One region of the Kribbella sp. NPDC003505 genome, then DNA from elsewhere that is predicted to be linked to it. Evidence: riboswitches for the same ligand, from Rfam matches in the RefSeq annotation. Region 1 holds a riboswitch; the other holds the start of a gene.
What was found. A riboswitch is a leader RNA that binds a small molecule or an ion and turns the genes downstream of it on or off. The one in region 1 is predicted to bind cobalamin.

Region 1 (7,002 bases):
GCGCCTCGCCCCAGCCGCTGAGCTCGCCGTCGCTGATCTCGACCAGCAGCGACTCGACGTGGGTGGCCGTCCGTAGGGCGGTGACGAACGGCGTGTGCAGTGGCGCCGAGACCAGGTGGGTGGTGATCCTCACCGCGCTGCCTCCAGGTCGTGCCGGTGGTTCCAGGCCTCGAGCGCGATCGAGGCGATCAGCTTCTGCGCTTCGCTGTCGGGCAGCTCCGACGTCGTACAGACGACCAGCACGAACGGGTCGGCGTCCGCGGGGCGGACGATGCCGCCGTCGTGCCGGATCCGGGTGTCCCAGCCGTTCTTGTGCTCGACGCGGGTGCCTTTCGGCAGCAGCGCGGGGATCTCGCCGTTCCACTGGTTGCCGGCCAGCAGCTCGCGCAGATAGTCGGCGGACTCGCCCTGCTGGTTGCCTACCGCAACGAGCACGCCGGCCATCCCGGCCGGGCTCATCAGGTTGCTGATCCCGGCCCGCGCGGCGGGAACGTCGTCGATACCGCGCTGGATCCTGGACTCGGGTGCAGGCGAGCCGGGCAGTGTCGCCGCGGCCAGCTCGGCGTGGGCGGCGGCGATGCCGACCTGTTCGAGCACGAGGTCGGTCGCGAGGTTGCTGGACCGGGTGATCATCTCGGCCGCCAGCCAGTCGAGCGGCACCTTCTTGCCGAGCTCCTCCCAGGTCTTCGGCGCCTCGTCCTCGTCCGGGTTCACCCCGAACCGGCCGCCGGCCGCGGACGCGAAGTCGTTGTGCACGGCCACCGGCTGGGAGAGCGACAGCTCACCGGCGTCGACCTTGCGCAGCATCGCCATCGCCACCGGCAGCTTCATCGTGCTCGCGGAGTAGTGCGCCCGCTCCGCCTCGTGCACGAACACCGGTGTACCGTCCAGCCGGCCGAGCCAGACCCCGAACTCCCCGCTCCCGTCGACCTGCCGGAGCAGCTCCGCGATTCCCATGCCGCTCACCCAATCACAACCAAGGACCGCGCATGTCACGGACAACCCGGCTGTGTGCCGTGGCAGACTGCCGAGGGTGTCGCGGGCTTTGGGTGTTGTGCTGGGGTTTGCTGCTGATCGGGTGCTTGGGGATCCTCGGCGGTATCACCCGGTTGCTGGGTTTGGCCGGACTGCCGGTTGGCTGGAGCAGCAGATGTACCGCGACTCCCGGCGCCGGGGGGCCGGGTACACGGCCGTGCTGGTCGGTGCGACCGCGGCGCTGGGGGTTGCGGTTGAGCACGCCTGCCGTCGGCATTCGGTGCTTCATACCGCGGTTACGGCCGCTGCCACCTGGGCTGTGCTGGGCGCTCGCAGTCTGGAGCGTGAGGCCGAGGCGATGGCCGAGCTGCTGGAGGAGAAGGACATTCCAGGTGCGCGGGATCGCCTCAGCCACCTGTGTGCGCGCGACGCGACCGACCTGGAGGCCGACGACTTGGCCCGCGCGACGGTGGAGTCGGTCGCGGAGAACACCTCCGACGCTTGCGTGGCGCCGCTGCTGTGGGGCGGGTTGCTGGGGGTACCCGGTCTGCTCGGGTATCGGGCTGTGAACACGTTGGACGCGATGGTCGGGTATCGCTCACCCAGGTACGAGGACTTCGGCTGGGCGTCGGCGCGGCTGGATGACCTCGTCAACCTGTTGCCGGCGCGGGTCTGCGCGCTGCTGACCGGGCTCGCATCCGGCCGCCCCCGCGAAACCGTCGCCGTGTGGCGCCGGGACGCGCCGAAGCATCCGAGCCCGAACGCCGGGCCGGTCGAGGCCGCGTTCGCCGGAGCGCTCGGTCTCACGCTGGGCGGTACGAACAGCTACGGCAGCTACCAGGAGGATCGCGGCACACTGGGTGACGGCCCGGCGCCGACGGTCGCCGACGTGCGCCGTACGGCGGAACTCGCGCGGCGGGTCGGGATCGCCGCCGTGGGGGTGGCGGCCGTCCTCGGGAAGGGGAAGCGATGGATCTGAGCCGCCGGCCGGTGCGGATCGCGTTGATCCGGCACGGCGAGTCCGAGGCGAACCTGGACAAGACGGTCTACGAGCGGACCCCCGACCATGCGGTCCCGTTGACCCCGGTTGGCCATGAACAGGCCGCCAAAGCGGGGCGGGAGCTGCGGGAGCTGTTCGAGAACGAGCCGGTCCGCGTGTACGTCTCGCCGTACCTGCGCGCCCGGCAGACGCTGGACTCGCTCGGGCTGGACGACCTGATCGAGCTGCCGCGGGAGGAGCCGCGGCTGCGGGAGCAGGACTGGGCGAACCTGCAGGACACCGAGGACATCGAGCGGCAGGAGAAGCTCCGCGACTCGTTCGGGCACTTCTTCTACCGGTTCACCCACGGTGAGTCGGGGTCGGACGTGTACGACCGGGTGTCGACGTTCCTGGAGACCATGCACCGCGACTTCGAGAGCTCGGACGCCCCGCGCAACGTGCTGCTGGTCTCGCACGGCCTGACCATGCGGCTGTTCTGCATGCGGTGGTTCCATTGGTCCGTGCGGTTCTTCGAGTCGCTGCGGAACCCGGGGAACGCCGAAACACGCGTCCTGCTGCGGCAGCCCGATTTCCGGTACAAGCTGGACCGGCCGTTCGAACAGTGGACCACCTACGAACCGACGGAACGGGAGCGATCGGCATGGTTGTAGCGCAGACGCGGGACACGGTTCTCGAGCTGCTGGCGAGCCTCACGCCGGCTCAGCTCGACAAGATCCGCGCACCCTTCGACACCCCGGACCACCAGCAGTGGACGTACCTGCCGGGACCTGTGCCGGGCCTTGCCCTGACCGAGCTGACGCCGGCGCAGCAGAAGCTCGTGGAGCGGCTGGTCGCGACCGGGTGCAGCGAGCGCGGTACGGCCGACGTCTGGGCGGTTCTGGACGCCGAGGTCATCGTCCGCGGCCTGCCGGACCTGCCGCCGTCGGGGGAATGGGAAGGGGCGACGGTCGCCGACCGGTACTTCCTGCGCGTGCTCGGTGACCCGAACGGCACCGACCCGTGGGCCTGGCGGCTGAACGGGCACCACCTGGCACTGCACGTCACGCTCGTCGACGGAGCGGTCGCGTTCACACCGCAGTTCCTCGGCTCGAACCCGGCCGAGGTCCTCACCGGACCGCAGGCCGGGCGGCGGTTCCTGGCCGCGGAGCAGGACCTGGGCTTCCAGCTGCTGCACGCGCTGGAGCCGGGGCAGCTGGACGTCGCGCTGGTCTCACCGGACGCGCCCGACGACATCCTGACCCGCCACGACCCGGTGGCCGACCCGTCACTCCTGCACCGGGGCCTCGCGTACGGCGACATGACCGAGGATCAGCGCCAGCTCCTCAGCCTCCTGATCGGGCAGTACGTCGGCCGCGCCGCCGGGCCGATCGGGCTGCAGACCTGGCAGGACATCACCCAGCACGGCATCGAGCGCCTGACGTTCGCCTGGGCCGGCGAAACCCAGCCCGGCTCCGGCCACCGCCACTACTACTCGATCGCCGGCCCGACGTTCCTCGCCGAGTACGACAACACCCAGGACAACGCCAACCACATCCACTCCGTCTGGCGTGACTTCCGCAACGACTGGGGCACCGACCTCCTGGCCGCCCACTACGCGATGCACAGATAGAGCTCACCAAAGCCGGCGCTGACCTTCGGCGAGACCGAACTCCTCGAGTTCAACGTCGCGCCGAAGGCGCCGCCGACGGTACGGCGCGACGATGCTCAACACGATCCCGTCCCGGTGCTCGGCCTCCACCTGAATGCCGTCGGGCCACCCATCGCCGCCGAGCCGCACATCCGCGACCACCGCAGCCGCCACCAGATCGTCCCGCCTCGCCCGCAGACTGTCCCAGAGCAAGTCGATCGTCCGGCGTGCGTCGGCCTTCTCGCCGAGCATCTCGATCGAGATCGGCTCACCGTCTGCCGCGCTGACGGCGAACGGCAGAAAGCCGCCGCGCTTGACCAGGTGCTCCACCGCCAGTCGGACGGCGGTGTCGAACAGGTCGTCGAGCGTTTGCTGTGCCTCGGCAGAGGCAGTGTTACGCCAGGAGGTCATCGGTGGCCGCTTTCGCGAGGTGATCTGGACCGCATCCTCTCAGACCCACAGACCGAGCTGGGTCGGATAGAGTCGCGGCGTCATTCGACGGCATCTGCAGGAACCCGGTGTGAGTCCGGGACGGTCCCGCCACTGTGACCCCGCGTTCTGGGGGGAGTCAGGAACTGCCGCCGTCGTACCTCCGGTCGGGACGTGGACATCCCGGGAAGGACTGTGCTCGTGGCTGCGAATCTTCTGCTGCTTTCGACCGCTGACACCGATCTGCTGGCCGCAGCTGAGGCGGGTGCCGGCTGGAAGGTCGCCAACCCGGCCAGGCTGGGGCTCACCGAACTGGGTCCGCTGCTCGGCGCCGCTGATGTGGTTGTGGTGCGGCTGCTGGGCGGGCGGCGGGCGTGGGAGGACGGGCTCGACGCGGTGCTCGCCTCGGGGAAGCCCACGGTGGTGGTCAGCGGTGAGGCCGCGCCGGACGCGGAGCTGATGTCGCTGTCGACTGTGCCGGCCGGTGCGGTCACCGAGGCGCTGGCCTACCTTCGCGAGGGCGGCGCGGACAACCTCCGCAACCTGGCCGGCTTCCTGCGGGACACGCTGCTGCTGACCGGCGACGAGTTCGAGCCGCCGCGCGCGCTTCCGGCGTACGGCGTCCGGGGGACGTACGTCGAGGACGACCGCCCGGTCGTCGGCATCGTGTACTACCGGGCGCACGAGATCTCCGGGAACACCGCCTTCGTCGATGCGCTCGCGGCCGCGGTCGACGAGGCCGGCGCCCAGCCGCTGCCCGTGTACTGCGGGACGCTGCGCGGGCTCGACCCGACGTCGCCCGACAACGCCGGGTTGTTCGCGTTGCTGCGCAAGTGCGACGTCCTCGTGACGACGCTGCTCGCGGCCGGCGGATCCGCCGCGGCGAACGCGAGCGCGGGTGGTGCGGACGACGCGTGGGACGCCGGCGCGCTGGCGTCGCTCGACATCCCGTTGCTCCAGGGCCTCGCGCTGACCTCGACCCGCGAGCAGTGGGTGGACAGCGACGCGGCCGTCAGCCCGCTGGACGCGGCGACGCAGGTGGCGATCCCGGAGTTCGACGGGCGGTTGATCACGATCCCGTTCTCGTTCAAGTCGTACGACGCCGACGGGCTGGCCCGGTACGCGCCGGACCCGGAGCGGTGCGCGCGGCTGGCCGGGATCGCGGTCGCGCACGCCCGGCTGCGGCACGTTCCGGCGGCCGAGAAGCGGATCGCGCTGGTGCTGTCGTCGTACCCGACCAAGCACGCCCGGATCGGGAACGCGGTCGGTCTGGACACGCCGGCGTCGGCGGTCGTGCTGCTGGGCCGGCTGCAGGAGGCCGGGTACGACCTGGGCGACCTCGACGTCAGCCAACTGGAGGGCGACGGCCTGATCCACCAGTTGATCGCCGCCGGCGGTCACGACGTCGACTGGCTGACCGACGAGCAGCTGGCCAACGCGGTCGCCAAGGTTCCGCTGTCCACCTATGCCCGCTGGTTCGGGCGGATCCCGGAGTCGTTGCGGACGGCAATGACCGAGGCGTGGGGCGAGGCGCCGGGGGAGTTGTACGTCGACACGTCCGGCGACGAGCCGGCGATCGCGCTGGCGGCGTTGCGGTTCGGGAACGTCGTGCTGATGATCCAGCCGCCGCGCGGCTTCGGCGAGAACCCGGTGGCGATCTACCACGACCCGGACATGGCGCCGTCGCACCACTACCTCGCGGCGTACCGCTGGCTGGAGGCATCACCCGGCGACGGCGGTTTCGGTGCGCAGGCCGTCGTCCATCTGGGCAAGCACGGCACGCTGGAATGGCTGCCGGGCAAGGGCATCGGGATGGCGGCCGACTGCGCGCCGGACGCCGTGCTCGGGAACCTGCCGATGATCTACCCGTTCATCGTCAACGACCCCGGCGAGGGCACGCAGGCGAAGCGGCGGGCGCACGCGACGGTCGTCGACCACCTGGTGCCGCCGATGGCGCGGGCCGAGACGTACGGCGACATGGCGAAGCTGGAGTACCTGCTCGACGAGTACGCGACGGTGCAGGCGCTCGACCCGGAGAAGGTGCCGACGCTGCGGGCGCAGATCTGGACGCTGATCCAGGCGGCGCAGCTGCACCACGACCTGCACACCGCGGAGAAGCCGGAGGACGACGACTTCGACGAGTTCGTCCTGCATCTGGACGGGTATCTGTGCGAGATCAAGGACGTGCAGATCCGCGACGGGCTGCATGTGCTGGGTGGTGCGCCGGTGGGTGAGGCGCGGGTCAACCTGGTGCTCGCCGTACTGCGGGCTCGGCAGCTGTGGGGCGGGTCGTACTCGATTCCTGGGCTGCGGGCTGCTCTGGGGACGGCGTTCGGGGTGGACGAGGCCGAGTTGCTGGCCAACCCGGGGCCGGCGGCCGACCTGACCGATCTGGCCACCCTCGCGGACCTGCCGGCGGTGACCGGGGCCGACGGCGTCGACATCCTGGAGGCTGTGGCCCGGAAGCTGGTACTCGGGATGGAGACATTGAGCTGGGACGCGACGAAGGTTCCGGTGGTGGTCGCCGAGGTGCTGGCCCGGGACTGTCCCGAGGTCGAGGCGTCGCTGACCTTTGCGGCGACCGAAGTTGTGCCGCGGCTCGCTCGGACGCCGGACGAGCTGGGGAACGTGCTGCGGGCTTTGGACGGGCGGTTCGTGGAGGCCGGTCCTTCGGGGTCGCCCACTCGCGGGCTCGTCAACGTGCTGCCGACCGGACGCAACTTCTACGCGGTGGACCCGAAGGCGATCCCGAGCCGGAACGCCTGGGACGTCGGAGTCGCGCTCGCCGACTCGCTGCTGGCGCGACACCGGGCCGAGACCGGGGAATGGCCGCGGTCCGTGGGCCTCACCGTCTGGGGTACGTCGGCGATGCGCACGCAGGGCGACGACCTCGCCGAGGTGCTCTGGCTGCTCGGCTGCCGGCCGGTCTGGGACGACGCCTCCCGCCGCGTCACGAGTTTCGAGGTGGTCG
Region 2 (7,002 bases), on a different contig from region 1:
GCGACTGCTGCTGCGCGCCGAGGCAGTCGGGTCGTCGCACATCGAAGGCCTTGTCGTCGGTGCGCGCCGGCTGCTGAAGGCCGACGTACTGCGGGACCGCGTGCACGACGTCACCGCCGAGGAGGTCCTCGGTGCGGTGGACGCGATGACGTGGGTGACCGAGTCCGTCCAGGCCGGCGACAAACTCGAGGTCGACCACCTGCTCGAGGCGCATCGCCGGCTGATGGCGCACTCGCCGAACCCGGAGTACGGCGGCGAGATCCGCTACCTGCAGAACTGGATCGGCGGCCGCTCCCCCGCCGAGGCGTACTACGTGCCGCCGCCGGCTCAGCTGATCCCGGACCTGCTCGCGGACCTGATGACGTTCGTGCGCGAGTCGTCGCTGCCGGTGCTGGCCAAGACCGCGATCGCGCACGCGCAGTTCGAGACGATCCACCCGTTCGCCGACGGTAACGGCCGCACCGGCCGCGCGCTGATCCACCTGATCCTGCGCGCCGACGGGCTGGTCACGCGCACCGTGCCGCCGGTCTCGCTCGCACTCGCCACGCACGCCGCCGAGTACGTCGACACCCTGACCGCATTCCGGTACGTCGGACGCGCGACGACCGCGAAGGCCCGCGCGGCCGCGAACCCGTGGTTGCGGATGTTCGCGACCGCCTGCACGCACGCGACCGCCGAGGCCGCGCGCTTCGAGCAGACCGCCGCCGACCTGAAAGCTGCCTGGCGGGAGCGTGCGGCCCCGGTGCGGGCCGGCTCCGCGGCCGAGTTGCTGATCGAGGCGCTGCCGGCCGCGCCCGTCCTGACGCTCGCCGCCGCGGCCCAGCTCATCGACCGCTCGCAACAGGCCGCGAACCAGGGCCTGGCCCGGCTGGTCGAAGCGGGCATCCTGCGCGAGATCACGGACGGGCGCCGCAACCGCGTCTACGAGGCGCCGGAGCTGATCGACGCCTTCACGCTGCTGGAGCGCCGGTTCGCGAGCCCAGCCGCGGACACCCGGATCGAGCGGCCTAGCAGACCGGTCCCGTCGAGGCCAGGACCGACACACTAGGTGGTTTGACTTTCCGGTCGCGATCGAGCAAGAATTCGAACACATGTTCGATCGTACAGGGGAGTTGTGATGCCGGAGGCGTTCGACTGGGACATCCTGCACCGGCCGTCGGCGATGGCGATGGTCCGCGGACAGCTCGGCTTCAGCTGGATGGTGCTGTCCGGACGACTCGCCCAACTGACCGACGAGCAGTACTTCTGGCGACCGAGCAGTGCGGCGCTCACCGTCGTCCGGCGGCATTACGCGGGTCAGTTTCGCGCGCTCGGCTCCGGCGAGTGGGTGGCGCAATGGCCGGCCGAGCCGGACCATCGCGGGCCGCGGACGATCGCGTGGCTGATCGCGCACCTGACCGAGATGTTCTTCGAGCGGTGGGAGTGGACGTTCGGCGAGCGCCGGCAGGGGCGTGACGACATCACCCTGCACGGCAACGCCCGGGACGCGGTGGCCTGGCTGACCTACTGGGTCGAGGCCTGGCAGGACGCGATCGCCGCCCTCGACGAGGACGAGGCGATGACCGTCGGCCTCAGCCAGGCGAACGAGCTGGACGCGTCCGAGCCGTTCGGCCACGTCGTCCTCCGGCTGAACCGTGAGCTGATCCATCACGGCTCCGAGATCATGACTCTGCAGGACCTCTACGCGGTCGCGGCGTGAGAACCACAACATGTGCGACACGCGGCGTGGCGCTACCACAAGATCTAGCGAGCTCCGCCTAGCATCACTACTGCTGGTGGTTCGAGGCGAGCAACACCACAAGATGTTGATCGTCTCGAGGCAACAGGGGAATCCGGTGCAAATCCGGAGCTGCCCCGCAACGGTGAGCGGACACGCTGTCGCACGGTGCCCGCGAGTCCGGATACCTGCCACCGGCGCGTGCACCGCCGGTGCACGCGGTCCGAGATCTCGCGGGTGGGTCGCAGGGCGTGACGGCAGTGTTCCCGGCCGGTGCTGCCGGTCCTGTCGTGCGTCCGCTCGCGTGGTCCCGGGTCTTCGAACTCTCCTGGAGCACACACCTGTGACCATTGCTTCCTCATCGGCTGCGGCCACCGCAGACCTCCGGACGGAGCTCACCGTGGTCCGCCGCGACGGCAGCAGCACGCCGTTCGACGCCACCAAGATCTCCGTCGCCATGACCAAGGCCTTCCTCGCCGTCGAGGGCTCCGACGCCGGCGCCACGCACCGGGTCCGCGATCTGGTGACCGACCTGACCGGCCGGGTTGTCACCGCCCTGACCAGCCGCGGCGCGAGCGCCCGCAGCGTGCAGGTCGAAGACATCCAGGACCAGGTCGAGCTGGCGTTGATGCGCGCCGGCGAGCACCAGGTCGCCCGCGCCTACGTCCTGTATCGCGAGGAGCGGACCAAGGCCCGGACTCCCGCCGACGCGGCGGGGGTCACCGAGCCGCCGCCGCTCACCGTCCGCGCGGCCGACGGCAGCCGGACCACGCTGGATGTCGACCGGCTCCGGGTGGTTGTCGCCGAGGCCGCCGCCGGACTCGACGCCGTCGACCCCGAGAAGATCCTGAACGAGACGCTCGGCGCCTGCTACGACGGCATCGCCGAGCACGAGGTCGAGCTCGCCCTCGTGATGGCCGCCCGGGCGTCTGTCGAGACCGAGCCGCAGTACAGCTACGCCGCGTCCCGCCTGCTGCTCGACCAGATCCGCCGCGAGGCGCTCGGCCGCGTCCACGGCGAGCCCCGCCAAGCCAGCCAGGCCGACATGACCACCGCGTACGCCGACTACTTCCCGCGCTACCTCCAGGTGGGCATCGACGCCGGGCAGCTCGACCCCGAGCTCGGTCGCTTCGACCTCGAGCGGCTCGCGGCGGCGATCAGGCCCGACGCCGATCTGACCTTCACCTTCCTCAGCCTGCAGACCCTGTACGACCGGTACCTGCTGCACCTCGGCAAGGTGCGGTACGAGCTGCCGCAGGCGTTCTTCCTCCGGGTCGCGATGGGGATGGCGCTGCGCGAGGACGACCGCGAAGCGCGGGCAATCGAGTTCTACGAACTGCTCAGCTCGTTCCGCTTCATGTCTTCCACGCCGACCCTGTTCAACTCCGGCACTACCCGGCCCCAGTTGTCGTCCTGCTTCCTCACCACGGTTGACGACGACCTGTCCGGCATCTTCACCGGCATCCGCAACAACGCCCTCCTCGCGAAGTACTCCGGCGGCCTCGGCAACGACTGGACTCCGGTCCGCGGCATCGGCGCCCACATCCGCGGCACCAACGGCGAGTCCCAGGGCGTCGTCCCGTTCCTGAAGGTCGCGAACGACACCGCTGTCGCGGTCAATCAGGGTGGCCGGCGCAAGGGCGCGGTGTGTGCGTATCTGGAGACGTGGCACATCGATGTCGAGGAGTTTCTCGAGCTGCGGAAGAACACCGGGGACGAGCGGCGGCGGACGCATGACATGAACACGGCCAACTGGGTGCCGGATCTGTTCATGCAGCGGGTCGAGGCCGGCGGCGAGTGGACGTTGTTCTCGCCGGACGAGGTGCCGGACCTGCACGATCTGTACGGCGCGGCGTTCGCCGCGGCCTACGTGCGCTACGAGGAGGCCGCGGACCGCGGCGAGATCCGGGTGTTCAAGCGGGTCAAGGCGGTCGACCTGTGGCGGCGGATGCTGACCGTGCTGTTCGAGACCGGGCACCCGTGGATCACCTTCAAGGACGCCTGCAACCTGCGCTCGCCACAGCAGCACGACGGCGTCGTCCACTCGTCGAACCTGTGCACCGAGATCACCCTCAACACCACTGTCGACGAGACCGCGGTCTGCAACCTCGGCTCGGTCAACCTGGTCGCTCATCTCACCGAGGACGGGCTCGACGCCGACCTGCTGCGGGACACCGTGAAGACCGCGGTGCGGATGCTCGACAACGTCATCGACGTGAACTTCTACACCACCCCGGAAGCGGAGCGCGCCAACCAGCGGCACCGCCCGGTCGGCCTCGGTCTGATGGGATTCGCCGACGCCCTGTTCACGCTGCGCATTCCGTACGCCTCGGACGCGGCGGTCGAGTTTGCCGACCGGTCGATGGAACAGATCAGCTACCACGCGATCGAGGCCTCGAGTGAGCTGGCCGCCGAGCGCGGCCGCTACTCGTCGTACGACGGATCGCTGTGGAGCCTCGGGATCCTGCCGATCGACTCGCTCGACCTGCTGCACACCGCCCGCGACGGCGACGTGATCATCGACCGCAGCACACAGCTGGACTGGGAGGCCCTGCGTGCGAAGGTGCTCCGCGACGGCCTGCGCAACTCCAACGTCATGGCGATCGCGCCGACCGCGACGATCTCCAACATCTGCGGCGTGAGCCAGTCGATCGAGCCGACGTACAGCAACCTGTTCGTGAAGTCGAACATGTCCGGTGAGTTCACCGTCGCGAACCTGTACCTGGTCGCCGATCTGAAGGCCCGCGGGCTGTGGGACCAGGTGATGGTGTCGGACCTGAAGTACCACGACGGCGTGCTCGCCCGGATCGAGCGGATCCCTGCGGACCTGCGCGAGCTGTACGCGACAGCGTTCGAGATCGAGCCGCACTGGCTGGTGAAGGCGGCGTCGCGGCGGCAGAAGTGGATCGACCAGGCGCAGTCGCTGAACCTCTACATGGCGCAACCGTCGGGCCGCGCGCTCGACGAGCTTTACCGGTCAGCTTGGCGCTATGGACTCAAGACGACTTATTACCTGCGTTCCCAGTCAGCGACCCACGTGGAGAAGTCCACCCTGCAAGGCACCGACGGCCGGCTGAACGCCGTACCGGTGGCACTCCCTGAACCCACCGGAGCGGTCTGCTCCCTCGACGACCCGGATTGCGAGGCCTGCCAGTGAGCACCATCTCGGTTGGAGCGGCAAGGGTGGAAGTTGCCGACAAGGCGATGATCAACTCGCGCGCGGACGTCAACCAGTTGCTGCCGTTGAAGTACACGTGGGCCTGGGAGAAGTACCTTGCCGCCTGCAACAACCACTGGATGCCGACCGAGGTCTCCATGCAGGCCGACATCTCGCTCTGGAAGTCGAAGGACGGCCTGACCGAGGACGAGCGGCTGATGCTCAAGCGCAACCTGGGATTCTTCGCCACCGCCGAGTCCCTCGTGGCCAACAACATCGTGCTCGCGGTCTACCGCCAGCTGAGCAATCCCGAGTGCCGGCAGTACCTGCTCCGCCAGGCGTTCGAGGAGGCCGTGCACACGCACACCTTCCAGTACATCTGCACGTCACTCGGTCTCGACGAGGGTGAGCTGTTCAACATGTACCGGGAGGTCCCCTCGATCGCGGACAAGGACGCCTGGGCGCTGAAGTACACCCGGCATCTGGAGGATCCGGAGTTCCGCACTGGGACACCCGCGGCGGACACCGCGTTCCTGCGCGACCTGATCGCGTTCTACGTGGTGTTCGAGGGGATGTGGTTCTACACCGGGTTCGCGCAGATCCTGTCGCTCGGCCGGCGGAACAAGATGGTCGGCATCGCGGAGCAGTACCAGTACATCCTGCGCGACGAGTCGATCCACCTGAACTTCGGCATCGACTGCATCAACCAGATCAAACAGGAGAACCCGCACCTGTGGACGGCCGCGTTCCAGGCCGAGGTCCGGCAGATGCTGACCGAGGCGTGCGAGCTGGAGGTCGCCTACGGCCGGGCCACGATGCCGAACGGCATGCTCGGACTGACCGCGGACCTCTGCGAGCAGTACATGCACTTCGTCACGGACCGCAGAGCGGAACAAATCGGTCTCGAACCGATCTTCGGTGAAACGCGGAACCCCTTCGGATGGATGTCAGAGGTGATGGACCTGAAGAAGGAGAAGAACTTCTTCGAGACCCGCGTCATCGAGTACCAGTCCGCCGGCGGACTCAGCTGGGACTGACACCCGACCGGCCGGGCGATCCACCGAGACCGGAAGGCCCGCGGCGCAACTCGCCGCCCCGCGGGCCTTCCACCTCAGGCGTATTTGTGGACGAAGTCGAGCGCGGTGCGGGCGACCTCTTCCCAGCCGTTGTCGATCACCAGTGAGTGGCCGCGGCCCGGGAGCTCGACGAACTCGGTGACGCCGGAGTTCTTCGTGTGCCGTTTGTAGGCCGCGTAGGTCATCGCTTGTGGAACCGTGTGGTCCTTCTCCCCCGAGATCAGCAGGATCGGTCCCCGGTTCGCCGCCTTGAAGTCGACCTTGGTCTCGCTGAACGGGTTCAGGTTGGCGACAGCCGCCTGGAAGATCGGTACGCCGGACGCCGCCACGTGGAACTCGTCGTACAACTGCCGGGCCTCTTCCTCGTCGAGGCTGTTCGCCCAGCCGTACTTGAACTCGTCGAACGTCAGCGTCACCGACCGCCGCGCGTTCGCCGGGTTCCCCAGCACCGGCGAGCCGGCCTTCAACGCAGACGGCGGCAACGGCAGCACACCGCGCCCCGGCGCCGGATCGATCGCGACCGTCACGGCCGCCACGCCCTCGCCGGCGATCTTCTGCGCGATCAACCCACCGAACGAATGCCCTACGACGGCCGGCTTGCGATCCAGCCGCCCGATCGCGTCCAGATAGTGGTCGGTGACCGCCTGGACCATCTTGTGCGCGAACACCTCGGGGTGCTCACGGGCCTCGGCCACCGTCTCCGGGTCGTCCGGCCAGCCCGGCGCGACGGTCGCGTAGCCGTTCTCCTCGAACAATCGGCGCCAGCGGTCCCAGCTGCTGGAGAGCAACCAGAGACCGTGAACGAACACCACGGGTTGCTTGCCGGATGTGTTGGCCTGCTCGATCTGCGCCTGTTCGCCATCGGTCAGCGGCATGAATCCCCTCCTGCGCTCGAACTGATCGCGACGCTAGACCCAGCACCCGTCGCCAGGCAACGGAAAGACGAAATGTCAGGCGGCCTGGAACATGGTCTTCGTCAGCTCTTCCGACAGTCGCCACACGCGTTCGGCGTCGGTGATGCTGCGGGAGCGTCGGATAGAGGACTGCTCGGC

Region 2: another riboswitch for cobalamin. It lies ahead of ABZX12_RS31815 (ribonucleoside-diphosphate reductase subunit alpha); the one in region 1 lies ahead of cobN (cobaltochelatase subunit CobN).

What each region holds. Positions count from the first base shown of each region.
Region 1 covers NZ_JBEXNA010000002.1:365,552-372,553, forward strand. The annotation lists gene ABZX12_RS06140 (dipeptide epimerase) at 1-133, opposite strand, end outside; gene ABZX12_RS06145 (serine hydrolase) at 130-957, opposite strand; gene ABZX12_RS06150 (cobalamin biosynthesis protein) at 1,034-1,954, shown strand; gene ABZX12_RS06155 (phosphoglycerate mutase family protein) at 1,945-2,625, shown strand; gene ABZX12_RS06160 (DUF3500 domain-containing protein) at 2,616-3,584, shown strand; gene ABZX12_RS06165 (hypothetical protein) at 3,588-3,932, opposite strand; cobalamin riboswitch at 4,072-4,200, shown strand; gene cobN (cobaltochelatase subunit CobN) at 4,233-7,002, shown strand, end outside.
Region 2 covers NZ_JBEXNA010000011.1:86,196-93,197, reverse strand. The annotation lists gene ABZX12_RS31825 (Fic family protein) at 1-1,048, shown strand, start outside; gene ABZX12_RS31820 (DinB family protein) at 1,118-1,699, shown strand; cobalamin riboswitch at 1,760-1,928, shown strand; gene ABZX12_RS31815 (ribonucleoside-diphosphate reductase subunit alpha) at 2,061-4,874, shown strand; gene ABZX12_RS31810 (ribonucleotide-diphosphate reductase subunit beta) at 4,835-5,911, shown strand; gene ABZX12_RS31805 (alpha/beta hydrolase) at 5,986-6,825, opposite strand.